One region of the Pantoea sp. CFCC18179 genome, then DNA from elsewhere that is predicted to be linked to it. Evidence: predicted binding sites of a transcription regulator. Region 1 holds the regulator's gene; the other holds the start of a gene.
What was found. The regulator Fur, encoded in region 1, represses iron uptake genes when iron is present. The targets are predictions, from matches to a motif close to ATAATAATGAGAACNACTATCAA.
Positions count from the first base shown of each region.

Region 2: a site for Fur is predicted at 10,506-10,528, ahead of ACPUC7_RS09410 (TonB-dependent siderophore receptor). Genes of this name have one in related genera too.

Region 1 covers NZ_JBNBPM010000005.1:143,549-158,928, reverse strand. Annotated here, with positions in the region: gene ubiF (3-demethoxyubiquinol 3-hydroxylase) at 1-451, shown strand, start outside; tRNA gene ACPUC7_RS12065 (tRNA-Gln) at 540-614, opposite strand; tRNA gene ACPUC7_RS12060 (tRNA-Gln) at 647-721, opposite strand; tRNA gene ACPUC7_RS12055 (tRNA-Met) at 728-804, opposite strand; tRNA gene ACPUC7_RS12050 (tRNA-Gln) at 831-905, opposite strand; tRNA gene ACPUC7_RS12045 (tRNA-Gln) at 941-1,015, opposite strand; tRNA gene ACPUC7_RS12040 (tRNA-Leu) at 1,037-1,121, opposite strand; tRNA gene ACPUC7_RS12035 (tRNA-Met) at 1,128-1,204, opposite strand; gene asnB (asparagine synthase B) at 1,420-3,087, opposite strand; gene ACPUC7_RS12025 (HAD-IIA family hydrolase) at 3,416-4,168, opposite strand; gene nagC (DNA-binding transcriptional regulator NagC) at 4,210-5,430, opposite strand; gene nagA (N-acetylglucosamine-6-phosphate deacetylase) at 5,438-6,586, opposite strand; gene nagB (glucosamine-6-phosphate deaminase) at 6,648-7,448, opposite strand; gene nagE (N-acetylglucosamine-specific PTS transporter subunit IIBC) at 7,780-9,804, shown strand; gene glnS (glutamine--tRNA ligase) at 9,957-11,624, shown strand; gene ACPUC7_RS11995 (hypothetical protein) at 11,860-12,255, shown strand; gene fur (ferric iron uptake transcriptional regulator) at 12,315-12,764, opposite strand; gene fldA (flavodoxin FldA) at 13,119-13,649, opposite strand; gene ybfE (LexA regulated protein) at 13,786-14,061, opposite strand; gene ybfF (esterase) at 14,227-14,991, opposite strand; gene seqA (replication initiation negative regulator SeqA) at 15,240-15,380, shown strand, end outside.
Region 2 covers NZ_JBNBPM010000003.1:383,626-399,005, forward strand. Annotated here, with positions in the region: gene ACPUC7_RS09360 (MFS transporter) at 1-324, opposite strand, end outside; gene ACPUC7_RS09365 (ROK family protein) at 473-1,645, shown strand; gene ACPUC7_RS09370 (SDR family NAD(P)-dependent oxidoreductase) at 1,707-2,453, opposite strand; gene ACPUC7_RS09375 (LysR family transcriptional regulator) at 2,584-3,492, shown strand; gene ACPUC7_RS09380 (fimbrial protein) at 3,656-4,204, shown strand; gene ACPUC7_RS09385 (SDR family oxidoreductase) at 4,239-5,135, opposite strand; gene ACPUC7_RS09390 (KGG domain-containing protein) at 5,362-5,514, opposite strand; gene ACPUC7_RS09395 (DMT family transporter) at 5,632-6,549, opposite strand; gene ACPUC7_RS09400 (TetR/AcrR family transcriptional regulator) at 6,674-7,282, shown strand; gene ACPUC7_RS09405 (alpha/beta fold hydrolase) at 7,334-8,248, shown strand; gene ACPUC7_RS09410 (TonB-dependent siderophore receptor) at 8,284-10,449, opposite strand; gene ACPUC7_RS09415 (glycoside hydrolase family 5 protein) at 10,794-12,002, shown strand; gene ACPUC7_RS09420 (ABC transporter substrate-binding protein) at 12,313-13,209, shown strand; gene ACPUC7_RS09425 (amino acid ABC transporter permease) at 13,206-14,129, shown strand; gene ACPUC7_RS09430 (amino acid ABC transporter ATP-binding protein) at 14,122-14,883, shown strand; gene ACPUC7_RS09435 (molybdopterin-dependent oxidoreductase) at 14,918-15,380, shown strand, end outside.

The DNA of each region.
Region 1 (15,380 bases):
GCCGCAATTGGAAAAAGAGATTCATGCCCACTTCCCGGCGCGCGTTGGTCGCTTCAAGGTAAAAGCTGCAGCATCCTTCCCGCTGGTGCGTCGCCATGCCACGCGTTATGTGATGCCAGGATTAGCCTTGGTGGGTGATGCGGCGCATACCATCAACCCGTTGGCCGGGCAGGGCGTTAATTTAGGCTATCGTGATGTTGATGCGTTGATTACTACGCTGGTAGAGGCGCGCAGCCAGGCGCAGATCTGGTCATCAAACGAAGTGCTGCAGCGTTATCATCGTCAGCGTTATAAAGATAATTTGTTGATGCAAGGTGGGATGGATCTGTTCTATTTCGCGTTTAGCAATAAACTGCCACCACTGCGCTTTGCACGTAATCTGGCGTTGATTGCGGCTGAGAATGCCGGAGCCTTAAAACGTCGGGTGCTGCGTTACGCATTAGGTTTGTGATTCATATCGGGAGCGTGACTTTGCGCTCCCTGATTTCCAGAATGCAGAAAACAATAAAGCCCGCAAAAGCGGGCTTTATTGTGCAATTTGGCTGGGGTGCAGGGATTCGAACCCCGGAATGCTGGTATCAGAAACCAGAGCCTTACCGCTTGGCGACACCCCAATAAATTGGTGCTTATTCAAATTGTCTTTGTATGGCTGGGGTGCAGGGATTCGAACCCCGGAATGCTGGTATCAGAAACCAGAGCCTTACCGCTTGGCGACACCCCAAAAATTTGGTGGCTACGACGGGATTTGAACCTGTGACCCCATCATTATGAGTGATGTGCTCTAACCAGCTGAGCTACGTAGCCAAAATACTGCTTACTGCTATCAACGATGGCTGGGATACCTGGATTCGAACCAGGGAATGCCGGTATCAAAAACCGGTGCCTTACCGCTTGGCGATATCCCATTCGTCGATTTTTATATCCACAACAATAATCGGATTGGCTGGGATACCTGGATTCGAACCAGGGAATGCCGGTATCAAAAACCGGTGCCTTACCGCTTGGCGATATCCCATCCGACTGCCGAAGACTGAAATGGTGCGGGAGGCGAGACTTGAACTCGCACACCTTGCGGCGCTAGAACCTAAATCTAGTGCGTCTACCAATTTCGCCACTCCCGCAAAAGATGGTGGCTACGACGGGATTTGAACCTGTGACCCCATCATTATGAGTGATGTGCTCTAACCAGCTGAGCTACGTAGCCATCTTTTGCGCATAACCTTCATCGGCGTTGCGGGGCGCATTATGCGTATTGAGTCTTGTAGCGTCAACAATTTTTTTGCCGTTTTTCGCCTTAAAACGCCTGTTTGTCTGGCTTGTAACCAGGCTGGCGGTTTATTCAGCAAATTTCATTCAATGTGTGTGATCTTGCACAAAAAAGGGGCTCAATTGAGCCCCTGATCTTATTGAGTATAAACCTTATTTGTAAGCGGACTGATGCACGCCAACGGCACGACCTGAAGGATCATCCATTGATTTAAATGCTTCGTCCCACTCAATCGCTTTAGCCGAAGAACAGGCCACCGATGGACCACCCGGCACACACTCAGCTGCGCTGGCAATTGGGAACAACTCTTCAAAGATTTCGCGATACAAATACGCTTCTTTCGAGTTTGGCGTGTTGTACGGGAAGCGGAAATGCGCCGTCGACAACTGTTGATCGGTGATTTGCTTCGCCGCCACTTCTTTCAGCGTATCGATCCAGCTGTAGCCAACACCGTCAGAGAATTGCTCTTTCTGGCGCCATGCCACGCTTTCCGGCAGATAAGAGGAGAAGCACTCACGCAGGATGTGTTTTTCCATCTTGCCGTTGCTGCCACACAGCTTATCTTCTGGGTTGATGCGCATCGCAACATCAAGGAATTTCTTATCGAGGAACGGCACGCGCGCTTCCACGCCCCACGCCGACATCGCTTTGTTAGCACGCGCACAGTCAAACATATGCAGCGCCAGCAGCTTACGCACGTTTTCTTCGTGGAATTCTTTGGCGTTAGGCGCCTTATGGAAATAGAGGTAGCCGCCAAACACTTCGTCCGCACCCTCGCCGGACAGCACCATTTTGATGCCCATCGCTTTGATTTTACGTGACATCAAATACATCGGCGTTGAGGCGCGAATGGTGGTCACATCATACGTTTCGATGTGATAAATCACGTCGCGAATCGCATCCAGGCCTTCTTGCACGGTGAAGTGGATTTCGTGGTGCACGGTGCCCAGATGTTCAGCAACAGATTTTGCTGCTTTCAGATCAGGCGAGCCTTCTAAACCGACAGCAAAGGAGTGCAGCTGTGGCCACCACGCATCGCTCTTGTCGGCATCTTCAACGCGCTTCGCGGCAAAACGTTTGGTCACGGCGGAAATGATTGAAGAATCCAGACCGCCAGATAACAGCACGCCATAAGGAACGTCTGACATCAGGTGACTTTTCACTGACTCTTCCAGCGCATGTTTCAGCTCAGCGGCATCAGTGGTGTTGTGCTCAACGGCGGAGAATTCCATCCAGTCACGCTGCCAGTAACGGCGGATTTCACCGTCGGCGCTCGACATGAAGCTTCCCGGCGGGAATTCTTTGATGCTGCGGCAAACCGGCACCAGTGCTTTCATCTCAGAAGCCACATACAGGTTGCCGTGTTCATCGTTGCCCATATACAGCGGGATGATGCCGATATGATCACGGCCAATCAGATATTGCTGTTTTACGCTGTCCCACAAAATGAAGGCGAACATACCTTGCAACTCGTCGAGGAAATCAACGCCTTTTTCCTGATACAGCGCCAGGATCACTTCGCAGTCAGAACCGGTCTGGAAAGCATAACGATCGCTCAACTCGGCACGCAGCGCCTGATGGTTGTAGATTTCACCGTTTACCGCCAGCACGTGGGTGTGATCGGCGTTGTACAGCGGCTGAGCGCCGTTATTAACGTCAACAATTGATAGGCGCTCATGCACCAAAATGGCTTTGTCATCGGCATACACACCTGACCAATCCGGGCCGCGGTGACGCATTAAACGAGAACATTCCAGCGCTTTCTTGCGCAGCTCAACCGGATCGCTTTTCAGATCCAACACACCAAAAATTGAACACATAACTGACTCCTGATCTCACCTTGTGGCGAATTATTTTTTACGTTTGTCCGGCAGCATTGACTGCGTGATGCATAAGAAAATGCGCTAAATGGTGGTGTTAACGCAAGCGAAAATGAAAAGTTTTGATAAAAATGATGTTGCCAGGCAATGAAAATTGAATTTTATTCAATTTATTACTGTTAATTTTAGACGGTATCTAATGATTTGGCGTTTCTGATGATTTCATGCGCAATGAATCGCTTACGTTAAGTTGATTTTGCGCCGTAAAAACAAAAGCCCTGCACGCATTCAATACGAGCAGGGCTATAAGTATCTGTGATGGCTGAAATCAGAACAGGTCGATATCCGCAACCGAAGGGTAGATCCAATCTGGACGGAATGGCATCGCATCAATATCGCTCAGCGTTGAGACGCCGGACAATACCAGAATGGTTTCCAGACCCGCCTGGAAGCCGGCCAGAATGTCGGTGCGCAAATTATCGCCCACAATCACCGTTTCTTCTGAGTGCGCATGCATCTTATTTAACGCGGCACGCATGATGTACGGACTCGGTTTCCCGACATAAAACGGCTTACGACCGGAGATGGTTTCAATACCAGCACACAATGCGCCGCAGGCGGGTACAAAGCCGCGCGCGTGAGTATCGGGATTGGTGGCGATGAAGCGTGCGCCATTGGCAACGAAGAACGCGGCTTTATGCATCATTTCCCAGTTGAAGGATCGCGTTTCACCGACGATAACAAAGTCAGGATTGACGTCAGTGATAGTGAAGCCGGCTTTGTACAGTTCGTGAATCAATGCGCCTTCGCCAATCACATAAGCCTTTTTGCCTTCCTGACGACGCAGGAAATCGGCGGTGGCCATCGCCGAGGTGTAAAACACCGAATCTGGCACATCAACACCGGCGTTGGCAAAGCGGTTAGCCAGATCTAACGCGGTTTGCGAAGGATAGTTGGTCAACACCACCAACGGCATATCTTTCGCCAGGATGCGCTGCAAAAATTCGTTCGCGCCGGGAACGGCGGTATTGTCGTGCATCAACACGCCGTCGATGTCACAAATTACGCTTTTAATCGTCATAGATTGCATCCAGTCGGGCCTGCTAAACAGCAGGCTGGTGGTTACTCTTCCAGCAGATGTTGCAGCAAAATGCCATTCAGCATTGCGCGTTTTGCCAGGGCGAAAGCGCCAATCGCCGAACGATGATCAAGCTCAGAACGCACCACGGGCAGATTCTTACGGAAGGCATTGAGCGCTTGGGTATTAATGCAACCTTCAATCGCAGGGAACAGCACTTTGTCAGCCTCGGTGATTTCACCGGCCAACACCACTTTTTGCGGGTTGAAGAGGTTAATAGCAATGGCAATCGCCTTACCCAAATAGCGACCAACATATTCGATCACTTCACAGGCCAACGCATCGCCATGATTGGCTGCGCGGCAGATCTGCGGCATCAGGCAATCATTCAACGTTAAGCTGCTTGGATAGCCTTGATTGAGCAGATGGCGTACGCGGTTTTCAATTGCACCGTTGGCGGCAATGGTTTCAAGGCAACCGAAATTACCGCAATGACAGCGCTCGCCTAACGGATCGACCTGAATGTGACCGATCTCGCCAACGTTGCCATTGCTGCCGAGGAAAATGTGTCCATTAGCGATGATGCCCGCGCCGGTACCGCGATGTAAACGCACCAGAATGGAGTCTGCGCAGTCGCGACTTGCACCGAAGTAGTGCTCAGCCAACGCCAGGCTGCGGATGTCATGACCGACAAAACTGGTGACGTTAAAGCGTTTTTTCAGGCTGGAAACTAACGGCCAATGGCTCACCGCAATGTGCGGCATATAGCGAATAATGCCGTTAATCGGATCGACTAACCCTGGCAGAATCACCGCGATGGCAATCAGCTCATGAATTTTACGCTGATGCGCCGCCATAAAAGCGCTGATGGCATTGAACAGGGCGTTTTCCAGCGTTTCCTGGGTGCGCTCTGGCAGCGGATAATCTTCCTGTGCCAGCGACTTTCCGCTCAAATCAAACAGCGTTAGTGTGGCGTCGTTACGCCCTAAGCGCACGCCAATGGTATGGAAATGACGCGTTTCGGTAATGATGGAGATGGCGCGGCGCCCGCCGGTGGAAGCTTGTTGTTCCACCTCTTTAATCAGGCCGCGCTCAATCAGTTGGCGGGTAATTTTGGTGACACTGGCGGGCGCAAGCTGGCTGTGTTCAGCGATTTGAATGCGCGATATCGGCCCTTGTTGATCTATCAGCCGATAGACGGCTGCACTGTTGAGTTGTTTGACAAGATCGACATTTCCTATTTGAGACTGGCCGCCAGTGGTCATTCAATACTTACTCGCTGAGGACGTTGTCTCCATTGACTAACGTCTTAGTGATTTGATAATCGCGGGTAAAGACAGTCAGGTTGGCGATTTTTCCTGCTTCAATCGATCCTAACTGTTTCTCCACACCCATCGCCTGCGCGGGATACAGCGTCGCCATACGCAGCGCTTCATCCAGAGCGATACCACAGTGTTCAACGCTGTTCTGCACCGCTTCAATCATGGTCAATGCAGAACCACTGAGGGTACCGTTTTCGTCAACGCACAGGCCATCGCGATAGTATATTGTTTTGCCTGCAAAAATGAATTGATCAATCGACGCGCCTGCCGGTGCTGTGGCATCCGTCACTAACACCAGTTTGTCGCCTTTGATGCGTTTTGCATTGCGCACATTAGCGTAATGGACATGTAAACCATCTGCAATGATGCCGCAGTATACATCAGGCGAATCAAACAGCGCACCGATCAGGCCTGGCTCACGACCGGCAAAGGTCGGCATGGCGTTATAGAGGTGCGTTGCGAAACTTACACCGGCACTGAAACCGATTTTCGCTTCTTCATAAGTGGCATTTGAATGGCCTGCGGAAACGATGATTCCCGCGTCACGTAGTTTGCGAATCACCTCGCTGCCTGCATTTTCCGGCGCTAAGGTGATTTTGGTGATGACATCGGCGTTGGCGCACAGGAAATCCACCAGTTCAGCGTCTGGCAGACGAATCAATTCCGGATTGTGCGTGCCTTTTTTCGCCTTGTTCAGCCATGGACCTTCAAGATGCAGGCCCAATGCCTGATTCTGATGCTTCGCCAGGTAGGCGCGCATGGTTTCTACCGCGCGCTTCATCAGTTCATCGGTGCTGGTGATCAGCGTCGGTAAATAGCTGGTGCAGCCCGATTTTTCGTTGGCGCGTTGCATGATTTCGAGGGTTTCAACGCTGATTGCATTGATGTCGTCATTAAATTGCACGCCACCGCAGCCGTTGAGCTGTAAATCGATAAAACCAGGAGCGATAAACGCACCAGCTACATCCTGCTGTGCGATTGCCGCGTCCAGGCTATCACGCGGACACACGCGCTCAATCAGGCCATTTGCAATGACGACAGCATGATTGTCCAGAATTTCATGACCGGTAAAAATCCGGCCGTTAACTAATGCGTACATCGTTTTTCTCTCCCGGCTAAGCCTGCTGCCTAACTAGCAGCAGGTTTTCTACAACGTGTTGTTACACACCCTTCATATTTTCCGCTTCCATTTCGCGGAAATATTTCACGGTTTTCACTTTCAGTTCCATGGTGGCTGGCTCATCACACACCACAACGGATTTTGCATGCAATTGCAGGCAGCTAATGGTCCACATGTGATTCACGTTACCTTCAACCGCCGCTTGCAGCGCCTGCGCTTTCAAATGACCTGTCACCAAAATCATCACTTCTTCCGCATCCAGCAGGGTGCCCACGCCAACGGTCAGCGCATATTTCGGCACCTGATCAACATCGCCATTAAAGAAGCGTGAGTTGGCGATGCGCGTATCGTGCGTCAGGGTTTTGATGCGGGTACGGGATGAGAGTGAAGAAGCTGGTTCGTTGAAGGCGATATGACCATCGTTGCCTACGCCACCCATGAACAGGTTAATTTTTCCATAGGCGCGCATCTTCTCTTCGTATTGACGACATTCTGCGTCAATATCTTCGGCATTGCCATTCAGAAGATTGATGTTTTGCTCTTGAATATCAACGTGATCGAAGAAGTTACGGTACATGAAGCTGTGATAGCTTTCCGGATGCTCTTTCGGCAGGCCAACATACTCATCCATGTTGAAGGTGACAACATGCTTGAAACTAACCTGGCCCGCTTTGTGCATGTCAATCAGGTGCTTGTAAGCTTCCAGTGGCGTGCCACCGGTTGGCAGACCCAGCACGAAAGGACGTTCTGCGCTAGGCTTAAACGCGTTAATGCGGTTAACAATATGGCGTGCAGCCCATTTACCCACTTGGGTAGTTGTGGCTAAAGGGATCAGTCTCATGTCTTCACCTCAATTAAGATTGGAAATGTGGAGTTGCGGTTTTCTGCCCTTAAGCGTAATGCGTTTAAGCTTAGCCATCCGGGAAAAGTGCGACTCGATATTTTTCATCATAAAATAAGTTTGTGGTGCTGGCTAGCATTTCGCATTCCCAAACCACCATTTTGGTGATTAAAGTCACAGTTGTAGTGGTTTTAATTTGCGAGGCGAATTAATTTGTCTTTACACTGCGCATCGTGGTGAAAAGTGTCATCAAGGTACCGGGCGACGGGATAATAAAATCAACTCGCGCCACGGCAAAACGCCAGTCTCATAGGGGGAGAATAAGGTGAGTATTTTAGGATATCTGCAAAAGGTCGGCCGCGCACTGATGGTGCCGGTAGCGACTCTGCCGGCAGCGGCAATCTTGATGGGTGTCGGGTATTGGATTGATCCAGATAGCTGGGGTGCAGGTAATGCGCTGGCAGCACTGTTAATCAAATCGGGCTCGGCGATCATCGAAAATATGTCCGTGCTGTTTGCCATTGGTGTGGCTTACGGTATGTCAAAAGATAAAGACGGTGCTGCTGCATTAACCGGCTTCGTCGGCTTCCTGGTGGTGACCACACTGTGTTCACCGGCTGCGGTTGCGATGATTCAGAAAATGCCGGTTGAGCAAGTGCCTGCCGCGTTCGGAAAAATCAATAACCAGTTCGTGGGTATTCTGGTCGGTATTCTCTCCGCAGAAGTGTATAACCGCTTCAGTCACGTTGAGCTGCCAAAAGCGCTGTCGTTCTTCAGCGGCCGCCGTTTGGTGCCGATTCTGGTCTCCTTCCTGATGATCCTGGTGGCGTTCATCTTGATGTATATCTGGCCGATCATCTTTGGTGGCCTGGTTAACTTCGGTGAACACATTCAGAAGCTGGGTTCTGTCGGCGCAGGCGTGTATGCCTTCTTTAACCGCTTGCTGATCCCGGTTGGTCTGCATCACGCGTTGAACTCGGTATTCTGGTTCGACGTAGCGGGCATCAATGATATTCCTAAATTCCTTGGCGGTGCGCAGTCTATCGCTGATGGTTCTGGTATCCCGGGTATCACCGGTCGTTATCAGGCTGGCTTCTTCCCAATCATGATGTTTGGTCTGCCTGGCGCTGCGCTGGCAATCTACCACTGTGCGCGTCCAGAAAACCGCGCCAAAGTGGGCGGTATTATGTTGGCTGCGGCCTTTGCTGCCTTCTTTACCGGTATTACTGAACCGCTGGAATTCTCCTTCATGTTCGTGGCGCCGGTGCTGTATGTGATTCACGCTGCGTTAACCGGTCTGTCCGTGTTCATCGCGGCAAGCATGCAGTGGATTGCGGGCTTCGGCTTCAGCGCCGGTTTGGTGGATATGGTGCTGTCAACGCGTAACCCGCTGGCAGTGCATTGGTGGATGCTGATCCCACAAGGTTTAGTGTTCTTCGTTATCTATTATGTGGTGTTCCGTTTCACCATCAAAAAATTCAACCTGATGACACCGGGTCGCGAACTCTCTGCGGGCGATGAAACTGACGGTTATGACGTTAATGTTGATAACAGCGGCAATGGCGAAAGCCAAACTGAATCGCTGGCACGTCGTTACATCGCTGCGATCGGTGGTTCAGACAACCTGACTCACATCGATGCTTGTATCACTCGTCTGCGTTTGAATGTAAATGACTCTGCGCTGGTCAATGAAGGTGTTGCCAAACGCCTAGGCGCTTCAGGTGTGATTCGTCTGAACAAGCAAAGTGTGCAGGTGATCGTCGGTACTCAGGCTGAAAGCATTGCTACTGCAATGAAAACGGTTCTGAGCAAAGGCCCAGTTGCCGCCTCGGCAGCAGCGCCAGCCGTAGCTCCGGTAGCAGCAAAACCACAGGCAGTGCTGAATAGCGAAAAAGCCGTTATCGCAACATTGTTGGCTCCGGTCACCGGTGAAGTGGTAGCGCTGGAAAATGTGCCTGATGAAGCTTTTGCCAGCAAAGCGGTCGGCGATGGTTTAGCCATCAAGCCAACCGATAAAATCGTGGTGGCACCAACTGCCGGTACCGTGGTGAAAATCTTCAACACTAACCATGCTTTCTGCCTCGAAGCAGAAAATGGTGTCGAGATCGTGGTTCACATGGGTCTGGATACCGTGGCGCTGGAAGGTAAAGGCTTCACGCGTCTGGTAGAAGAGGGCGCAGTCGTAACCGCAGGTCAGCCAATCCTGGAAATGGATTTGGATTTCCTCAACGCTAATGCGCGCTCAATGATCAGCCCGGTTGTGGTTAGCAACAGCGATGATTTCGCCGGTCTGAATTTACTGGCCAGCGGTTCAGTAGTGGCAGGTCAAACCCCGTTGTATGAGGTTAAAGGCTAAGTCCTTGTGATTGACCCAGAAGGCAGGAAGCAATTCCTGCCTTTTTTGTTTTAAAACGACCAACAAACGGTTGTTTCCCTCCTGCGCTTTGTGGATCATACTCCGTTACTTCGTGGTACAAATCACCCGTTATAGTTTTTGAGGATTTTGAGATGAGTGAGGCTGAAGCCCGCCCAACGAACTTTATTCGTCAGATCATCGACGAAGATTTGGCGAGCGGTAAGCACAACAGTGTGCATACCCGTTTCCCGCCTGAGCCCAATGGTTACCTGCATATTGGCCATGCGAAATCTATCTGCCTGAACTTTGGTATTGCGCAAGACTACCAAGGCCAGTGCAATCTGCGTTTCGACGATACCAACCCAGTGAAAGAAGATCTGGAGTTTGTCGAATCCATCAAGCGTGACGTGCAATGGCTGGGCTTTGAGTGGAGCGGCAACATTCGTTACTCCTCAGACTATTTCGATCAACTGTTCAACTATGCGGTTGAGCTGATCAACAAAGGATTGGCTTACGTTGATGAACTGTCTGCTGACGAAATCCGTGAATATCGCGGTTCGTTGACTGCACCGGGCAAAAATAGCCCGTATCGCGATCGCAGCGTGGAAGAGAACTTAGCGCTGTTCCAGAAGATGCGCGATGGCGGCTTCGAAGAAGGTAAAGCCTGCTTGCGTGCCAAAATCGACATGGCTTCCAGCTTTATCGTGATGCGCGATCCGGTGCTGTATCGCATTAAGTTTGCCGATCATCATCAGACGGGCAGCAAATGGTGCATCTATCCGATGTACGATTTCACCCACTGCATTTCGGATGCGATTGAAGGCATTACGCATTCACTGTGCACCTTGGAATTCCAGGACAACCGTCGCCTGTACGATTGGGTGTTGGATAACATCACTATTCCAGTGCATCCGCGCCAGTACGAATTCTCGCGCCTGAATCTGGAATACGCGGTGATGTCTAAGCGTAAACTGACGCAGTTGGTGAGCGAGAAGGTTGTTGAAGGTTGGGACGATCCACGCATGCTGACTGTTTCCGGTCTGCGCCGTCGTGGTTACAGCGCGGCTTCAATCCGTGAATTCTGCCGCCGCATTGGTGTGACCAAGCAGGACAATATCGTTGAGATGGCGTCTTTGGAATCATGCATTCGTGACGATCTCAATGAGAACGCGCCGCGCGCCATGGCGGTAATGGATCCGTTGAAGGTGGTGATTGAAAACCTGCCAGCGGGTCACGAAGAGATCCTCACCATGCCGAATCACCCAAGCAATCCGGAGATGGGCACGCGTGAAGTGCCATTCAGCCGTGAAGTGTGGATTGATCGCGCTGACTTCCGTGAAGAAGCCAACAAACAATACAAACGTTTGGTGCTGGGTAAAGAAGTGCGTCTACGTAATGCCTACGTGATTCGTGCCGAGCGAGTGGCGAAGGATGAAGAAGGCAACATCACCTGCATTTACTGCACCTGTGATGTGGATACCTTGAGCAAGGATCCGGCGGATGGCCGCAAAGTGAAAGGTGTGATCCATTGGGTTTCCGCTATTCATGCACTGCCAGCAGAATTCCGCCTGTACGATCGTCTGTTCAGCGTGCCAAATCCTGGAGCGGCGGAGGACTTCCTCACCACCATCAACCCAGCTTCACTGGAAATCAAGCAGGGCTTCGTTGAGCCAGGTTTGCGTGAAGCTGCGCCAATGGCAGCGTATCAGTTTGAACGCGAAGGCTATTTCTGTTCTGACAGCGTCTACTCGCAGCCATCCAAATTGGTATTCAACCGTACCGTTGGCCTGCGTGATACCTGGGCAAAAATCGGCGATTAATTGTTTTTGTTTCTAGCACCATAAGATAACGAAAGGGCGAGCAATCGCCCTTTTTTATTGCCTGCATTTGGCCTCAAACAACCATTTATGCTGATTCGCTAATAATGTGCTAATTGCCTTTCTTGCGACTATTCTGACTTTAGCAAAATTAATCCATTTGCCAGTGTGAAAAACTTTTTTTCAGGTAGGCTATGCGCTCTCAGACGTTGCTCCGCGGGTTATCGAAGGAAGAAAAATGACAAGTCTCGCTCTGGAAGCCAAACACAGCGTGGTGGTTTTACATCAGCTTATCGAACGTATTTTTAACCAGGCAGAAGGTAGCGATGACAGCATTGATCTGTTTTTATCGCACTTTCATCCCGAATTTAAAATGGTGACGCCGCAAGGCAAACAGATGGACATCCATGAAATGGAAACGCTGTTTCGCCAGTTGCATGGTCAACGCGAAGGGATGCGCATTGCCACCAGCGAGCATGCCATCATTTCGCAGCAAAGCCAGGAAGTGACAATTCAGTATCGTGAATTGCAGATGATGAATGGCGTCAATCAAACTCGCATCTCATTGGCGGTGCTGGATTGCAGCACGCCGATTCCGCGTTGGCGCTATCTGCAAGAAACCTTCGTTGCCTAATTCAGACGTAAAAAAACCGGCTTAAGCGCCGGTTTTTTTATACTGCATAGCACACTCGATTATTTATCGTGGAGCGTATCGTCTTCGCGGCAGTCTCCCAGAGCACAGTGACCATACAAGTACAGGCTGTGGTTGCTGAGCTTGATACCGTGGCGAGTGGCAATTTCACGCTGACGCGTTTCGATTGATTCATCGCTGAATTCGATAACCTTGCCACAATCCAGGCAAATCAGGTGATCGTGATGATGCTGCTGAGTCAGTTCAAATACGGATTTACCGCCTTCGAAGTTATGACGGGTTACGATGCCCGCGTCGTCAAACTGGTTAAGAACGCGATATACCGTTGCCAGGCCAATCTCTTCGCCCATATCGATCAGGCGTTTATACAAATCTTCCGCACTGACGTGATGGGACTCGGGTCCGGGTCCCTGAAGCACTTCCAGAATTTTCAGTCTGGGGAGAGTGACTTTCAGGCCAGCCTTCTTCAATGCGGAGTTGTTGTCAGTCATGCGGATATTGTCCTGTTACTTTGCTAGTCACTTACGGCGCAGGGGCCTTGAATGTTTAGGTCAACGCGCATTCTCATTTGCGTCTCATTATAGAACTCAAGCAGTGAAATGAAAACCAAGGCAACGTCCTTAATCACCATTAGCGGTAAGGATAATGTCTCTAACGTCTTCAAGACGTTTGGTTTTTGGATTCCATTTCACTCAGCCTCATTCTACTGCCAGAGGAATAAGCGGATGACCATTGCGGGTATTCTACAGATTTGCGGGGAAAAGTTAAAAAACCGTAGCTATTATTTTTATAGGAAATTCCGTTGCCCGATGTGAGTCAGCGCCCACATCGGGAAGAGAAGGGAATTAGGCTTCGATAATCTCTTTCAATTGCAATTCGTCAAAGATTTGCTTCACCCACTTCTCAACACGGTCGTTGGTCAACTCTGGCTGACGATCTTCGTCAATCGCCAGGCCGAGGAAGTGTTTGTCATCCGCCAAACCTTTCGACGCTTCGAAATGATAGCCTTCGGTTGGCCAGTGACCGACGATCACCGCGCCGTTTGGCTCAATGATGTCGCGAATGGTGCCCATCGCATCACAGAAGTACTCGGCGTAATCTTCCTGATCGCCACAGCCAAACAGCGCAACCAATTTGCCGTTGAAGTCGATCTCTTCCAGCGTCGGGAAGAAATCATCCCAATCGCACTGCGCTTCGCCGTAATACCAGGTTGGAATGCCCAGCAGCAGGATATCGAAGGCATCGAGATCTTCTTTGGCGCTCTTAGCAATGTCATGCACTTCGGCGACATCTTTACCCAGTTGTTTCTGGATCATTTTTGCAATGTTTTCAGTGTTGCCGGTATCGCTGCCGAAGAAAATGCCTACGATTGCCATGAGTTAGGTAGCCTCTTAAATCCTGAGTGTGGAAGTCAGTCAATTGACTGCACAGATATGCGAATAATAGCAGACCGGGAAAAAGCGCGGAACTTGTAAAGCCACGACATTTGTTCCTGCGTGCGGTCTGCGCGCGTTACGACAGTTTGAGCTGCGCCAGCAGCATTTGTTCAATCAATTCGCTGCGGCTGATGTTTTGCTGGTCGGCCAGCGTGCTCAGCGCATCAACCGCCTCGCTGGACATTTTCAGCTCGACACGACGCAGCCCACGCACTTTATCGCGCTTGAGCTGATTACGTTTGTTGATACGCAATTGTTCATCGCGCGTCAGCGGGCTGGTTTTCGGGCGACCAGGACGCCGCTCGTCTGCGAAGAGATCAAGCGTTGTACGGTCTGTTTGTTCTTTTGCCATGGTTTGTAAAACTGAGTGGGCGCGAACGGCGGAAAGGCGCTGCGCGATTAAAACATTATCGGCCCGACCGCGGCGAAAATATCCGCGGCAAATTTTTAGCGCGACATCATACTCCAGCGCCTTCCCTGACGCCAACCCTAAAGCATAGACAGCAAGCTTTTGCTTTTACAGGTTAAAAAAACGTCGAACCGCGCGCAAAACCGCATCAGGTTTCTCGGCGTGCACCCAATGTCCCGCGCCGCTGATCACATGTGCGTGCGCTTGCGGGAACTGGCGAAGCAGGGCGTCGCGATGCTGATTATCCAGATACGGCGAATCGCCACCGCGAATAAACAACGCCGGATGCGGCCAGGCCGGGACCTCTTGCCAGCCTGAAATGGTGCTGTAGTTGTCCCATAACACCGGTACATTGAAGCGCCATTCGCCATCGGCGAACGATTTCAGGATGAACTGGATTACACCTTCTTCAGCAATATGCTGGCGCATCACTTCAGCGGCTTCACTGCGACGCGTTACGCCCGCCGCGCTCACTGCGCGAATGGCGGCAAAAATTTCATCGTGGCGACGGGTTTGATAATCGACGGGTGCGATATCGATCATTACCATTTTTTCAATGCGTTGCGGGGCAATCGCGCTGAGCGCCATGGCGATCTTGCCGCCCATCGAATGGCCGATCACGCCAGCACGCTCAATATTGTGCGCATCCAGCGTCTCAACGATATCTTGCGCCATGGCGGCGTAATTCATCACTTCACTACGTTCAGATAAACCGTGGTTGCGAACATCAACTTGCAACGTCGGGCGTGCATCGCGCACACCGCGTGCCAGCACGCCAAGGTTATCAAGGCTGCCGAAAAGGCCATGAATTAACAGAATCGGCGTGGCATTTGCGGGAGATTGTTCAGTTTGCAGACGGGCGTTCAAAATCATGGCTAAAGTTCTTACGGTTGTGACCTTGGCTTAGGTTATCATGGATTCACCTGTCCAGCAGTCAGGCCGGTGGGCATTAGGGCATATTCCGACTTTTGCCCGGAAACGTTGCCAACGCTATCGGCTGCCACGGATTTAACTTTATAATCCTTATGTTAGAGCCCGCTCACGTTTTGCACAGCTGAATTTTGCTAAAGCCGTTGCATTAATGCGTGGTTCTGTCATTTGCCAGAATCGTACGGAAAAAGATGAAAACGATTGAAGTTGACGAAGAACTCTACCGTTATATTGCCAGCCACACGCAGCACATTGGTGAAAGCGCCTCTGATATTTTGCGCCGCATGTTGAAGTTCACCGCCGGTCAAAGCGCACCAGCTGCGCCTGCCGTG
Region 2 (15,380 bases), on a different contig from region 1:
GTGCGAGGGCAGCGCAATGGCGAGAAACAATATTTCAAACACGATCCAAATCAGGCCGCCCGCCAGCATCACTTTGCGTGGACCAATCAACGTAGAAAGCGAACCCGCCAGCCACGAACCGAGCGTCACGGTGACGCCATAAAAGGCGATGACCGCAGCGGCGATATTCAGTGAGAAACCGTTTTGATGCAAATAGGGCGCGAGATAGTTGGATTCCACGCCATCGCCAATCATGAATAACAGCACAGCGACGTAGCCCCAAGCCAGCGCCGGTGGAATGCCGAGGCGGATCAGCCACGGATGTTTTGCAGGTGATGTTGTCATTGTAAGTTCTCTTCGAGGTGATGAGGGTTATTGTTATTTGATGAGGACGAACTCTAGAGCAATGACCGTGCACAGGATGGCGAGAGCATCACAGAAGTTAGTAAACACTGTTTAGTAAACTGAGGTGAAAAGTGATGCAGGAGAGAAAATGAAACCGGTTGGCATGAACAACGTTCAGGTGCGCCAATACAACAAAGCGCTGTTTATGGCGCTGATGTGGCGACATAAACAGCTAAGCAAATCGCACTTGGCACAGCTCAGCGGATTAACCATTCCGGCGGCGAGTAAAATTTTGCAGGCGTTGTTAGACGAGGGAAAACTGCAACATTCCGCTGCGTTGATGAGCGCGCGCGGCAACAGCAACGGCAGTTTCCAGTTGCCGTCGGATGGCACGTGGACGCTGTGTTTGTGCATCAAGCCGACCAGCATTGAACTGCAACTGGCCGATGCGCAGTTGGTGGCGCAGGGCAGTTATCAGCAAATCGGCATCAAGGCGCAGACGCCACAGGCATTGCTCGATGAGATTGAGATTGTGTGGCGACAAACCTGCAAACTGTGGCCGAAGCGGCGTATCAATCTGGCGCTGGCGGTACACGGCCAGGTCGATCCGGTGACCGGCGTGTCACAACATATGCCGCAAGCCGCGTGGAAAACACCGCTGCAACTGAAGTTTTTATTGGAAGAGAAGCTCGGCGTTGAGGTACGCGTCGATAATGATTGCGTGATGCTGGCGTTGGCCGAGAAGTGGTTGAGCCGTAATGCGTTGAGCGAGTTCTGCGTGATCAACGTTGATTACGGCATCGGCTCCTCTTTTGTGATTAATGGCGAGATCTTTCGCGGTAATTTATATGGCAGCGGGCAAATTGGGCACACCATTATTGAGCCTAACGGCGTGCGATGCAGCTGTGGCCGCCAGGGATGTCTCGAAACCGTGGCATCTCTTAGCGCGTTGAAACAGGCGGCGCAGCAGCAATTACTCGACGTGCCGCTGGTGAGCAGCAAACAGCTGTTGGCGGCATGGCAAACCGGTGAACCCTGGATTATCGCGTGGGCCGAGCGATCGGCTGAAGCGATTGGCTTGAGTTTGTACAACTTCCTCAATACCTTGAATATCAATCAGATTTGGTTGTATGGCCGCAGTTGTACTTTTGGCGAAAACTGGTTGCAGGCCATCGTGCGCCAGATTGATTTCAATCCTTTCGATCCGCGAGATGCGTTGAAAAGCAAAGGCACCAATGTGCACTTCGGTCAGTTGGATCGCGCACAGCAGGTGTTGGGAATTGGTTATTTGTATGTCGAAGCCGATCCGAGTGCAGGGTAATAATGCGGTCACCATAAATGGCGACCCTACGGGAACCTGCCCGTAAAATCGCCTTTTCACATCACACTTGCGCCATGCCGCCATCGACAAACAATTCCGTGGCGTTGATAAAGCTGGATGCATCTGATGCCAAAAACGCCACCACTTTACCAATCTCTCCCGGCTCGCCAAGACGACCCAGCGGTACTTGCGCGGCTAATGCATCAAACAATCCCTGACGTTGATCTTCGCTGACCAACTCACCCAAACCTGGCGTGCGCACCGGACCGGGGCTGACCACATTGACGCGAATGCCGCGCTCTTTCACATCCAACGCCCAGGAACGTGCGAAGTTGCGCACCGCGGCTTTACTGGCGCTATAGACGCTGAATCCGGCGGTGCCTTGAATCGACGTAGTTGACGAGGTGAGGATTACCGAGGCTTTATCGCTGAGCAATGGCAGCGCTTTTTGCACCGTGAACAACACGCCACGTACGTTGGTGCCGAAGATACGGTCGAAATGTTCTTCGGTGATAGCGCCAAGCGGCAGCATGTCACCGCCGCCAGCGTTGGCGAACAGGATATCCAAACGTCCCGCCTGTTTGGCGATTTCGGCATACACCGTATCAAGATCGCTGAGTTTTGAAGCATCGGCGCGAATGCCGCTGGCCTGTGAGCCAATGCTGGCGACCGCCGCATCCAATTCGGCCTGACGACGACCGGTGATAAATACCCGCGCGCCTTGCGCCGCCAACTCTTGTGCCGATGCCAAACCAATGCCGCTGGTGCCGCCAGTGACTAATGCGATTTTACCGTTCAATGCGTTCATGTTTGCTTCTCCAATGATGGTTGAGGTTTTAATCACTGCGTTGCAGTGCATGGCAAGCAATGTAGCGCTGCGGCATTTGTGAATAAATGGTGTAAAATCGAAAGGACTATTTCTGTGTGTGGATAATGTAATGGATCAATTAATGGCGATTCGCGTCTTTGCGCGCGTGGTAGAAGCGGGCAACTTCACGCGTGCCGCGGATTCGCTCGATATGCCCAATGCCACACTCAGCAAATTGGTGCAGGAATTGGAAGCGCATCTTGGCATTCGCTTGCTGCAACGCACCACGCGACGCGTGACGGTGACACCGGAAGGGCGCGACTATTACGAAAAAGCGCTGCGCATCGTGCGCGATTTGGAAGATATCGATCACTCTTTCAACGCGCAGAGCGGCAAGCCGAGCGGCTATCTGCGCATTGATATCGGCGGATCGACGGCGCGTGATGTGCTGATTCCGGCGCTGCCCGATTTCATCGCCCATTATCCCGATATCCGTCTCGATTTGGGCGTTTCAGATCGTGCGGTGGATCTGATCAGTGACAACGTGGATTGCGTGATTCGCGGCGGCCCGCTCAGTGATTCCTCGCTGGTGGCGCGCCATTTGGGCGATGCCGAGATGATTACCTGCGCAGCGCCGAGCTATTTTAAAACCTACGGCATTCCGGCTTATCCGCAAGAATTGAAAAACGGTCATCGGTTGGTGAGCTATCTGGCACCGCAAAGCGGCAGGGCGTTCCCGTTTCGTTTTGCCAGCGGCGAGGACAAATTGGAAATTAAGACCGATCATCGCATTGGCGTGAATGAAAGCAATGCGCATCTGGCGGCGGCAGTGGCGGGATTAGGCATTATTCAAACCTTTCGCTACGCGGCGAAAGCGGATTTGCAGGCGGGTAAGTTAGTGGAAATCCTAGCGGCGTGGCGACCGGCTCACTATCCGTTTCACGTGGTGTATCCACAGAATCGTCATCTCACGCAGCGATTGCGTGTGTTTATCGAATGGTTGCGCGAGGTATTTCCTGCAAGATTGGCAGGGGAATAAGGACTACAAACTTCCCGCGCAAGGATGACAAAAAGCGATCAAAACGCCTACAACTGTGCGCCGCCGCTCCGATATTCGTGATTCACAACGCGACATATTATTCATGTGATCAGATGGGAACCGATTCGTTCCCACATTACATAAACAATATGGAAGACATTCGGTGCGTAAATCGACTCAATCGTTGTTCGCTGCTTCAGCTTTAGCACTACTGTTGAGCGCGACATCACAGGCCGCATCAACCGGAACAGTAACGTTTAACGGTGAGCTGACGCAAAATACTTGTGACATCAACATCGGTGGCCAAGGTCCTGATGCGACAATAGTATTGCCTACTGTACAAACCAGTTTGTTGCAAAGCTCTGGTCAAACAGCAGGTCAGCAACGATTTGGCATGACGCTGAGTAACTGCGCGGGCTCATTAGGCGCCGTTGCAGCATTTTTCGAGGCGGGTCAGACAGTTAATGCTTTGACAGGCCGTTTAAAAAACACCAACCTCACCGGCGCTACTAATGTCAGCTTGCAATTACTGGATGTTCCAAACAATAGCGCACCCATTCAGGTGGGTAATCAAAACCAGGTAAGCAATACCAGATTTGTGCTGATTAAAGGCAGTACGGCTCTGGTTTACGCCGTGCAATATTACGCCGAAGGCGCAACCACGCCAGGCTTAGTTAACAGCAGCGTCGTCTACTCACTTATGTACAAGTAAATTGTAGGGTGCGCATTATTGCGCACCTGGAAAATCATAACGTTCCTGTACCGCCGTCAGAACACCAAACCTGACCAGAAGTGAAGCTGTTATCCAACTGCGCGAACGTCACATACAACGAGGCGATTTCAGCCGGTTGTCCCGGACGTCCTAACGGCGCATCCTCGCCAAAATGCTGTACTTTCTCCTGCGGTTGTCCGCCACTTACCTGCAATGCGGTCCAATAGGGGCCGGGCGCTACCGCATTGACGCGAATCTTCTCTTTACCCAACTGTTTCGCCAGCGACTTGGTGAAAGCAACAATCGCTGCTTTGGTCTGCGCATAGTCCAGCAAAATCTCGCTGGGTTTATATGCCTGCACGGAAGAAGTGTTGATGATCGATGAACCCGCTGGCAGATAATCCAGCGCCGCTTTGGTGATCCAAAACATCGCGTAAACGTTGGTTTTAAAAGTAGCGTCAAAATCTTCGGTCGAAAGGGTGCGAATCGATTCATTGAACTGCTGGCGTCCTGCGTTGTTAACCAGAATATCCAGCCCGCCTAATCGCTCAGCGGCTTGATGCACCAGCTGTTTGCAGAAGGATTCAGAACGAATATCGCCCGGAATCGCCACCGCTTTACGACCTTCGGCCTCGATTAATTGCACCACCTCAGCGGCATCAGATTCCTCTTCTGGCAGATAGTTAATTGCCACATCAGCACCTTCACGTGCGTAAGCGATGGCTACGGCGCGACCAATCCCAGAATCACCGCCGGTGATCAGCGCTTTACGTCCGGTCAATTTGCCGCTGCCCTGATAGCTGGTTTCACCGTGATCGGGACGCGGTTCCATTTTGCTGGCTAAACCCGGTATCGGTTGTGTTTGTTGTTTAAAAGGCGGTACCGGATATTCTTCAATAATTAAGCTTTTATTGTTGGTTGGTGCAGTCATAAATTTCTCCTTGTGATGAAAGTGATTAATTTAAGCCTGGCATAAATGTGATAATTGTCACGTTGAAAACCTACAAAGCGTTTTATTAAGACGAAGCGGTAACGAAATTTAAGCAATAAAATTTAGTTAATGTCAGTAATTAATAGGAGAGGATGGGATGGAATGAAGGGATGTTGAGTGGGCATCCTTGCCCTGGCGGCTCATACAATCAAAGCCATTGATGCAGTTACTTTTTACCGCCTTTCTTACCGGCTTCAGATGCTTTTTCGGGATTGTCTTTAAAGCTCCCGCCGCTACTTTGTCCGCCTTTTTTACCGGCTTCAGACGCTTTCTTTTTATCGTCAGCGAAATTACCGGAACCGCCTCTATGCTCAGCCATAAAACATCCTCTTGTGAGTTGTTACTGCATGGCGGAAATAATTGCTTCAACGCCATGCCCATGCTGCAAGATTAAGGTTAGTTAGCTTCCAATTAATCACAAGCGCAGCGCGAGCGATTATTTATTGGTCTGATTATTTATTACCGCAGTTTTACCCAATCCTTTGCTGGTTACCAACCAAACAGCGCAGACGATCAATAATGAACCGCTAATAAATCCCTGGTTAATTTGCTCATCCAGCACTAACCAGCCCCATAAAATGCCGAACGGCGGGATCATAAAAGTGACGGTTAAGGTGCGCAGTGGGCCGATATCGGCCAGCAGGCGGAAGTAAAGAATGTAGGCCAGCGCGGTGCAAATAAATCCAATCGCCAAAATGCACACCCACACTTCGGGAATTTGCCAGTTTGCAGCGAGTGTTTGCGGTGCGCTGAAGGCAAAGAATGGCAGCAAGAACACCGATGCACCAAGCTGGCTACCGAAGGCTACTTTGGTGGCATCCAGCCCGCCGCGTGCGCCAATCCAGCGTTTGGTCAGAAAACCCGCCACACCGTAACAGGCGGTGGCGACTAAACAGGCCAAAATTCCCAAGATCAAGGTGCTGGAAAAGTGCGCTTCACCGGTGGTGCTGATGACGATAATGCCGCTGAATCCAGCGATCATGCCAAGCACTTTGTTCACCGTTAATTTATCGTCGAAGAAGGCTGCACCAATAATCACGCCCATTAATGGCGTGGTAGCATTGAGGATGGCTGAATAACCCGCCGGCAAAACGCGTGCGGCCAGGCAATACATCAGAAATGGAATGGCGGAATTGATGACGCCGAGCAACATGGCCCAGCCTAACTTGCCATCAAAACGGCGCGGAATACGCATGATCGCCATGATGATCAACAAGCCCAACATGCCGCAAAATACGCGCAAAAATGCAGTATTCACCGCACCTAACGCGGGCACCGCAATGCGCATAAACAGAAAACTGGCACCCCAAATCGCTGCCAATATTAGCAGTCGCAACAAATCCGCTGTTCTCATAGGTTCCACAATAGTTAACAAAAATTTGTCAGCAGCATAACAAATCAGATCATTTATAGCGTTGCCTTTCCCCGCAATTCGCGGCTATCATTTAGGAATCGATCATTTCCTTAATGGTGCTGTTATGGCGCAACCACTCAATGTAACGCGTGAGCGTGGACGTCCACGCCAGTTTGATACCGACATTGCCTTGGATCGTGCCATGCTGGTGTTCCGGGAAAAAGGTTATCACGGCGCGTCCATCAGCGATCTCAGTGCGGCGATGGAATTGACGGCGGGAAGTATCTATAAAGCCTTCAGTGATAAACGTGGCTTATTTTTGCAAGTGTTTGCGCGTTACACCTCATTGCGTAATGAGGTGCTACGTCAGCGATTAGAGCAGCAACCTGACGCGCGTGCGCGCATCGCTGAACTGCTGCGTTTTTATTTGGAATCGGCGAGTGATGTAGAAGGGCGGCGCGGTTGTTTAGTGGTCGGCAGCGCGATTGAATTGCAGGTGCTGGATAGCGAGTTGGCGGAGTTGGTGCGCCGCGCATTGCAGCGCAATCTGCATGCCATCGTCGCGTTAATCGAACAAGGGCAGCAAGACGGATCGATTAACCCGCGCCATGATATTCAGCCGTTAAGCGGCGTGTTGCTTTGCATGGTTTTGGGCATGCGCGTGGCAGGCAAAATGCAAAATCTGCCGCAGCAAGATTCTCTGATCGCCACTGTATTAACCTTGCTCGATTAAAAATTTTACTTAATTAGGAAGTGATCATTTCCTAAATGACTGGAGAACAAAATGACCGCATCAGCTTTGAAAGACGCGCCACGTTGGTCGCAAGCAGTAGATCAGCTCGAAGGTTTTACCCATCAGTACGCCACGGTTGATGGCGTGCGTATGCATTATGTCAGCGGCGGTAATCGCAACGGCGAAACCTTACTGCTGCTGGCCGGTTTTCCGCAAAGTTGGTTTGCGTGGCGCAAGGTGATGGCGTTGTTGGCCGATCGCTACTTTATCATCGCGCCCGATTTGCCCGGCCAGGGCGACTCCGACAAACCGATCAGCGGCTACGACACCATATCGCTGGCAGAGAAAGTGCAAGGATTGATGCAGCAATTGAAGCTGGATCGCTATTATCTTGCCGCACACGATGTCGGCGCGTGGGTTGCCTGGCCGTATGCCACGTTATATCGCCATCAGGTGAAGAAGCTGGCGCTGCTGGATGCGGGTATTCCCGGCGTCACGTTGCCGGAAGCTTTGCCTGCGACGCCGGATAAAGCGTGGAAAACCTGGCATTTTGCCTTCCATTTATTGCCGGATTTGCCTGAAACGTTAATTGAAGGGCGCGAAGCGATATATCTCGAATGGTTCCTTAAACGCAAAGCGGTCAGTCCAATGGTGTTTGGCGAAGAAGAGATGGCGGAATATCTGCGCTTATTGCAACAAAACGGCGCGTTGCGCGCAGGATTAGCGCCATATCGTGATGTCATGCATTCGGCCAGGCAGAATCAACAATTGCAAAAAGATTTCAGCAAGCTGCAACTGCCGTTGCTGGCGGTGAGCGCCGATCAAGGCTCGATTCCGGATATGGCGGAGCCGCTGCGCAAATTTGCTGACGATGTCACCGGAATTACGATCGCGCACTGCGGCCACTTCATCCCCGATGAGCAACCGCAGACGCTGGCTGAAGCGCTAGCTGAGTTCTTTCACTAATTAACTGGCGCACCGAAGTGCGCCAAAACATCAGATTAAAACGACATTGTCACGCCAGCATAATAGGCACGACCCGGCTCGTTATAGGTTGAAGCACCGGAATTCTCGCGATAAATGCGTTTATCAAACAGGTTATTGATACCGGCATTAGCGCGCAGATTTTTTGTGATGTCGTAATTCACATTCAGACCAAACACCGAATACGGGCTGATTTCACGCGACGTCATGTTGGTTTGATCGATATTGGTTTCAGCATTTTGGCGCGGCTTCTGGCGACCGTATTGCGTCCAGTTGATGTTAGCGCTCAGATCCTGCGTGGCTTGCCACTCCAACTGCGAGTTGATGGTGAATTCTGGAATCACTGACAGCGGATTACCGGTTTTCTTGCTCTCCGAACGGAACATATACGTGGCGTTGGATCGCCATTCCAGCGTATCGGTAATCAAAGGAATGGTCAGATTGCCTTCTAAACCTTCAACAATCGCCTTGCCGCCATTTTCCCAGCGCAGCACGTTATAGCTGCCGTTGGTGTAGATCGGATCGGTGCCGGAAACGATTTTGTTTTTGTAATCGTTACGGAAATAGGTGATGCCCGCGACATAGCCCGTATGGGTGAATTCCAATCCGACTTCTTTATTGACGCTGACTTCAGGATCGAGATTGTCATTCCCTAATAAATAACATTGCGTTAAGCCAATCGGGCAACCGTTGCCGCGTGTGGTCAGCAAATAGCCTGGCGTCGATTGATACAAGTTCGGCGCTTTGAAGGCGCGAGCGATACCGGCCTTCAAAGTGAAATATTCGCCCAAACCTTGCGAGATATTCAGGCTTGGGCTCCAGTTAGCACCAAACTCATCGTGATAATCAAAGCGCAGGCCCGGAATGATTTCTGTGCTGTCGGTGGCGGCGATGTTGTCCTCGAAATAGAGCGAACTCAGGCTAGCGCTGTTTTTGCTGCTGCGTTCACTCGGATCGCCCGAACTGCCCGGCAAATTCACGCCGGTCGCGCTAGCCGATAGCATTGAAGCCGGATCGTTCAACTCATCGCGATTCCACTCCGCGCCCAGCGTGACGGTTTGATCGACCAGCAATTGCAGCGGGAAGTTGATTTCGCCGCCCGCACGATAACTTTCTAAGCGGCTGGTAGCGTAGGTTTCGCTGTTAATCATCCCTTCGGTACGACCGGCAGTGCCTTCCTGTAAGCGAGTATTATTGGTTTTTTCGTAGTTGAAGTTGAGCTTCGAGGTGCCCCAATCCCAAATACCGTTGTGAGTGATGCCGTAGGTTTGGCGATAGAGGCGGTTGGTTTCATCGCCGTACAGCGATTCGACTAAACCGTCGGTGCTGGCGTTGCTGTTGCTGTTTTGCGTATCACCGGCATAGATGTTGCCTTGGCGGCTATAGCCGTAGGAGAAATCGACAATTTGCAGCGGGGTGATTTTCCACGACAGCACGGTATTAATGTCTTTATTGCGCACGCCTTCACGGCCAGCGGCATAAGAACCGTTTTCTGCGGTGTTGATATCAAAGGCGTCGGCATCGGTGCGGTTAATGTTGCCATACATACGCATGGTGAGCGCATCGCCGGCCAGCGGACCGCTGAGATTGAAGTTGGCGCGGCGCGTGTCGCCTTCTTTGCTGTTTTCCGGCTGGCTGGTGTACAGCGACAGCGATCCGTGCCAGTCGTTAGTCGGGCGTTTGGTGATGATGTTTACCACGCCGCCAGCCGCGCCAGAACCGTAACGTGCCGCGGCTGGACCACGAATGACTTCAATGCGTTCAACCATTTCCGCGGGCACCCAGTTGGTATCGCCACGAGAATCACGCTCGCCGCGCCAGCTATAACGCACCGAATTTCGCGATGAAACCGGCACGCCATCGATCATCACTAAGGTGTTTTCCGGGCCCATGCCACGAATATCAATTTGACGGTTATTACCACGACTGCCGCTGGCGCCGTTGCCGGTAAGGTTCACGCCGGGCATTTTACGGATGATGTCGGCGAGATCGTTAACAGGGGGATTTTTCTTGATGTCTTCCGCTGTGATGGTCGATACGCCTGGTTGCTGCTTCAGTTCCTGCTCGGCGGTGACAATCATCGATTCGTCATCCGCCAGTTTTTCAGTGGTTTCCGCAGCAAAGGCTGGCGACGTTAGCATTCCCGCTAAAAAAAGCGCTATTGGACGCTTTTTGCCACGCATAGTTACATTCACTTAAGGTTTCTCCCTGTTAGGTTAACAATTGTAAGTAAATGCGCATGATAATGATAACAATTATCATTGTATATAAGTGGCGAAGGTCGTCTCCACAATCTCTCCATGATTGTGCTGATTTATAATGGAAAGGTGTGCTGAAAGTAGGGTTATTCTAACGCGGTTGAAATGCAGATTATTGAGACGGTTTTATGGCGAAAGGGTGACATATTTTGAATTAAATCATAATGATAAAAATAAAGGTTACGCACGGTAATTATCTTTATTTGCTTTATGCTGCTCGCCATCGCTGAAAACAGTGATACGGATGGAAAATAAATTAAGGAGAAAATGTGCGCTATATCATACAAACCTTTACATTTGTGCTGAGCATCCTGCTCATGGCGGGGCCGACAAATGCGGCCGAAAAGATGGATTTCTGGCAGCAACCGCAGCATGGCGGCAACAGTTTTAACCGTTTGCCGCCCAACGAAGCGTATTTCAAAGCGTTACATGATTACGGCGCGAGTTGGGTGCGATTATCATGGGATAAGTGGCCGAAGCAGCAGCGTGATTTCTTATTAGGCAGTGCGGATCATTATCAAGGTTTGGTGGCGGAGGATGTCGCCACATTAAAGCAGGTGCTGGATAACGCTCAAGCCGCCGGTCTCAAAGTGGTTATCACTCCTTTATCGTTGCCCGGAATGCGCTGGTCGCAAAATAACGGCGGCAAGTTTGATGATCGCTTATGGCAAGACAAACAATATTGGCAACAAAGCGCGCGCTACTGGCACGATTTGGCCAGCATCTTGAAAGATCATCCTGCCATCGCCGCCTACAACATCATTAATGAGCCGGCACCGGAAAAAAATAGCGATCTGGCAGAACACGCGACGCCTGAATTAATGCAAGCCTGGTATCAGCGTAATCAAGGCAGCGCGCGAGATTTATCTGCTTTTTATCGCACGATTATTGCCGCGATTAGAGAAGTCGATCCCGCAACACCAATTATGGTAGATAGCGGCTGGTACGCCGCCGCCGATGCATTTAGCTATTGGCCGCAGGCGCTCAGCGATCCGCACATTCTTTATAGCGTGCATATGTATGAACCCTATGAAGCCACCAGCGCGCCCAATGCTAAACGGCAAAAACCGTGGAATTATCCCGGCATGGTGCCTTATGCCCATCAGATGCAGCGTTGGGATGCGGCGCGGGTGGCCGCTTATTTAACGTTGCCCTTTAACTGGGCAGCGGAAAAAGGTATCGACAAGCATCAAATGGTGGTGGGGGAATTTGGTTGTGTACGCACCCTAAAAGGCTGCACGCAATATCTTGAAGATGTGCTGAAGGTATTGGACAAACAGCAAGCGCACTGGGCGTTTTACAGTTTCCGCGAAGACAGTTGGGACGGCATGGATTACGAGTTGGGCAATAAAAAAGTGGCGTGGCGTTACTGGCAGGCGGCGGAGCAAAATCTGCCTGACACCATTCCGCGTAATGCCACCAAAGAGTTCGAGCCTATCCGCAAACGCTTAGACAAATCCGCGATGACTCATAACTAATTGTGCGTTTCCTACGGCAAAAGCAGGCCATTGATTCAGTGGCAAAATCTGAAATCCTCGCTTAATTCCGCGTCTTTACTGGCGCGGCAATCCCTTGCCGATATGGCTTTGATATCTATTGCCGAATTTCGGCAATAGATATGTTTTTTTCGCATTTGTGATCGTTGCACTCATTCAAAGAGAATGTCTTTGGGACGTCTTGAGGATGACAATTCCTGCCGCCAACGGGTGAGACAGGAGACAAAACCATCGCTACCTCAACGCCTTTTCCCTGCCGGGAAATTTTTTATAAATCAGGAGAAAGGTTCCAGTGAAACTCGCCAAAGGCATGACTCTTTTAGCGCTCGCATTGAGTGCCCACACCGCGTTCGCCGCCGATCAATCCGTGCCAACCGACAGCTCGTTACACGTGCAGGCCGATCCTGCGCTGAAAAGTTTGCTGCCAGCGGATGTGGTCAAGCGTGGTTACATCGTGGCCGGAACCAATCCCAACACGCCGCCAACCACCTTCTATAAAGAAGACAACAAAACTCTGGCGGGACGTGAAATCGATATCATGAATGCCGTGGGCGAGCGCCTGGGAATCCAGGTTCAATGGCGCGACACCGGCGGTTTCGACAACATCATTCCTGGCTTAAAAACCGGTCGTTATGACGTCGCGCTGTCTAACATCAACGCCACGCCAACGCGCGCCAAAATCATCGACTTCGTCGGTTACTACGATGCCAGCTTGCTCGGCATTATCTCGCGCAAAGATGCCAACATCGCGCCGTTCAAAAACCTTTCTGATGTGTGTGGCAAAGAAGTCGGTGCGGGTTCCGGCACCACGCAGGTAACGCGTTTGGAAGAAGCCAGCAAAGCATGTGAAGCTGCCGGTAACAAACCGATCAAAGTGTCAGTGTTCCCGGATCGTCCTGCTGGCGTGCAAGCGGTGGTGAGCGGTCGCGTGCCGATGTTCCTGGGTCCATACGAAGGTTTGCTGTGGCAGGTGAAAGTGATCAAACCGTTGACCATGAGCGGCGAAATCACTGTGCACGATGCGCCAGTTTCTGTCGCCTTCCCGAAAGATTCCGCGCTGGAACCGGCGGTGCAAGCTGCGCTGAACTCGCTGATCAAAGATGGCAGCTACAAAAAGATCCTTGATAACTGGGGTATCGGTTTTGGTGCAGTTAAAGAAGCGAAACGCAATCAGGAAATCTTTCAATGAGTGATATTCACCACCCAACCGACGATTTGAAAATCGTCGGCAAACGTTACTACGGACGCTGGTTCAGCGCGCTGGTGGTGCTGTTGTGCGTGGTGGCGATGGCGCATTCGATGATTAACAATCCACGCTTCGAATGGGGCGTGATTGCGGAGAACTTCACCGGCGCATCAATCCTGCAAGGCGTATTAATGACGTTGCAGCTGACTGCAATATCTGTGGTGCTGGGCTTTGCTTTCGGAACGGTGCTGGCGCTGATGCGTCTCTCGTCGAATCCGGTGTTGGTCGGCGTGAGCTGGTTCTATACCTGGTTCTTCCGTGGCGTGCCGATGCTGGTGCAACTATTCTTATGGTACAACATCGCCGCACTTTATCCGACGATTGCCTTGTCGATTCCCGGCCTCGGCGAAATCTGGAGCACGCAATCCAACGCCTTAGTGAGTCCTTTTAGTGCGGCGGTGATCGCATTAGTGATGCACCAATCTGCCTATGCAGCGGAAATTGTGCGCGCCGGGATTCAAAGTGTCGGCAACGGACAATTGGAAGCGGCGCGCGCGCTGGGCTATCGCCCGTCACAGATTTTCCGTCATACCGTGTTGCCGCAAGCGATGCGTGCCATCATGCCGCCTGCCGGTAATGAAATTATTGGTCAGCTGAAAACCACCGCGGTGGTGTCGGTGATCTCGCTGCAAGACGTGCTGTTTTCGGCGCAGATTATTTATCAGCGCACCTATGAAGTGATTCCGCTGCTGTTGGTGGCAACCTTGTGGTATCTGCTGATGACTTCCGTATTGTCGGTCGGCCAATTCTACGTTGAGCGCTATTTTGGCCGTGGCGTTACGCGTCGTGAAAAGCGCAGTTTCTTCAAATCGCTGCCGGGATTATCAGGCGTGAAAGCCGTAAGGAGCGTGAGCAATGGCTGAAGCAATCGCCTTACGTAAAGTCACCAAACGCTTCTCAGGCGTGACGATTCTCGATGAAGTGAATCTGGATATTCCCGCCGGTTCGGTCACGGTGATCCTTGGACCGTCGGGTTCCGGCAAATCGACGCTGTTGCGTTGCATCAACCATCTGGAAAAGCTGGATGGCGGCACCATTCGCATTGGCGGCGAGATCATTGGCTACAAGCAGAAAGGTCAGGCGCTGCATGAATTAAGCAGCGTGGATGTGGCGCGTCAGCGTGCCGAAATCGGCATGGTGTTCCAGCAGTTCAACCTGTTCCCGCATCGTACCGTGTTGCAAAACATCGTTGATGCGCCAATGCGGGTTAAAAAGCAGAGTCGCCAGCAAGCCACCAGCAAAGCGCTGTCGCTGTTGAAGCAAGTGGGATTATCGGGTCGCGAAGATGAGTGGCCACAAAATCTCTCGGGAGGACAGCAGCAGCGCGTGGCGATTGCTCGCGCGCTAGCGATGGATCCCGGTGTGATGTTGTTTGATGAACCGACTTCAGCACTCGACCCGGAACTGGTCGGTGAAGTGTTGCAGGTGATCAAACAGCTGGCGCACTCTGGCATCACCATGGTGGTGGTCACGCATGAAATCGGCTTCGCGCGCGAGGTGGCCGACAACATTGTGTTTATGGAAAGCGGCAAGATCGTGGCGGCCGGTCCAACCCAGCAAGTCCTCGACGACCCGGAAAACGGGCGCGTAAGAAACTTTATTGCAACGGTGCTTTAGGCACCGTTTTTCATTTTTAATGCCAGGAACAATGATGACGCAAAAACCGGTAATGCACAGCGCGCATTGGGGCGCTTTTCATGCCCAACAGCAGGGCGATCAACTCACCATCGAACCGTTCAAGGGCGATCCCGATCCCAGCCCGTTACTGCAAAATTTTCGCACCGCACTCAACCATCCGGCGCGTGTTGCCCGTCCGATGGTGCGTCGCGGCTGGCTGGAAAACGGCCCTGGCCCGGACGATCGGCGCGGCAATGACGACTATATCGCGGTGAGTTGGGAGGAAGCGTACAGGCTGGTGGCGCGCGAACTGCAACGCGTTGGAGATAATTATGGCCCGGAAGGCATCTTCGGCGGCTCTTACGGCTGGTCGAGTGCCGGACGTTTCCATCACGCGCAAAGCCAGGTGCATCGTTTCCTCAATACCACGCTCGGCGGTTACGTGCGTTCGGTAAACAGTTACAGCTCGGGTTCCGCTTCGGTTTTGCTACCGCACA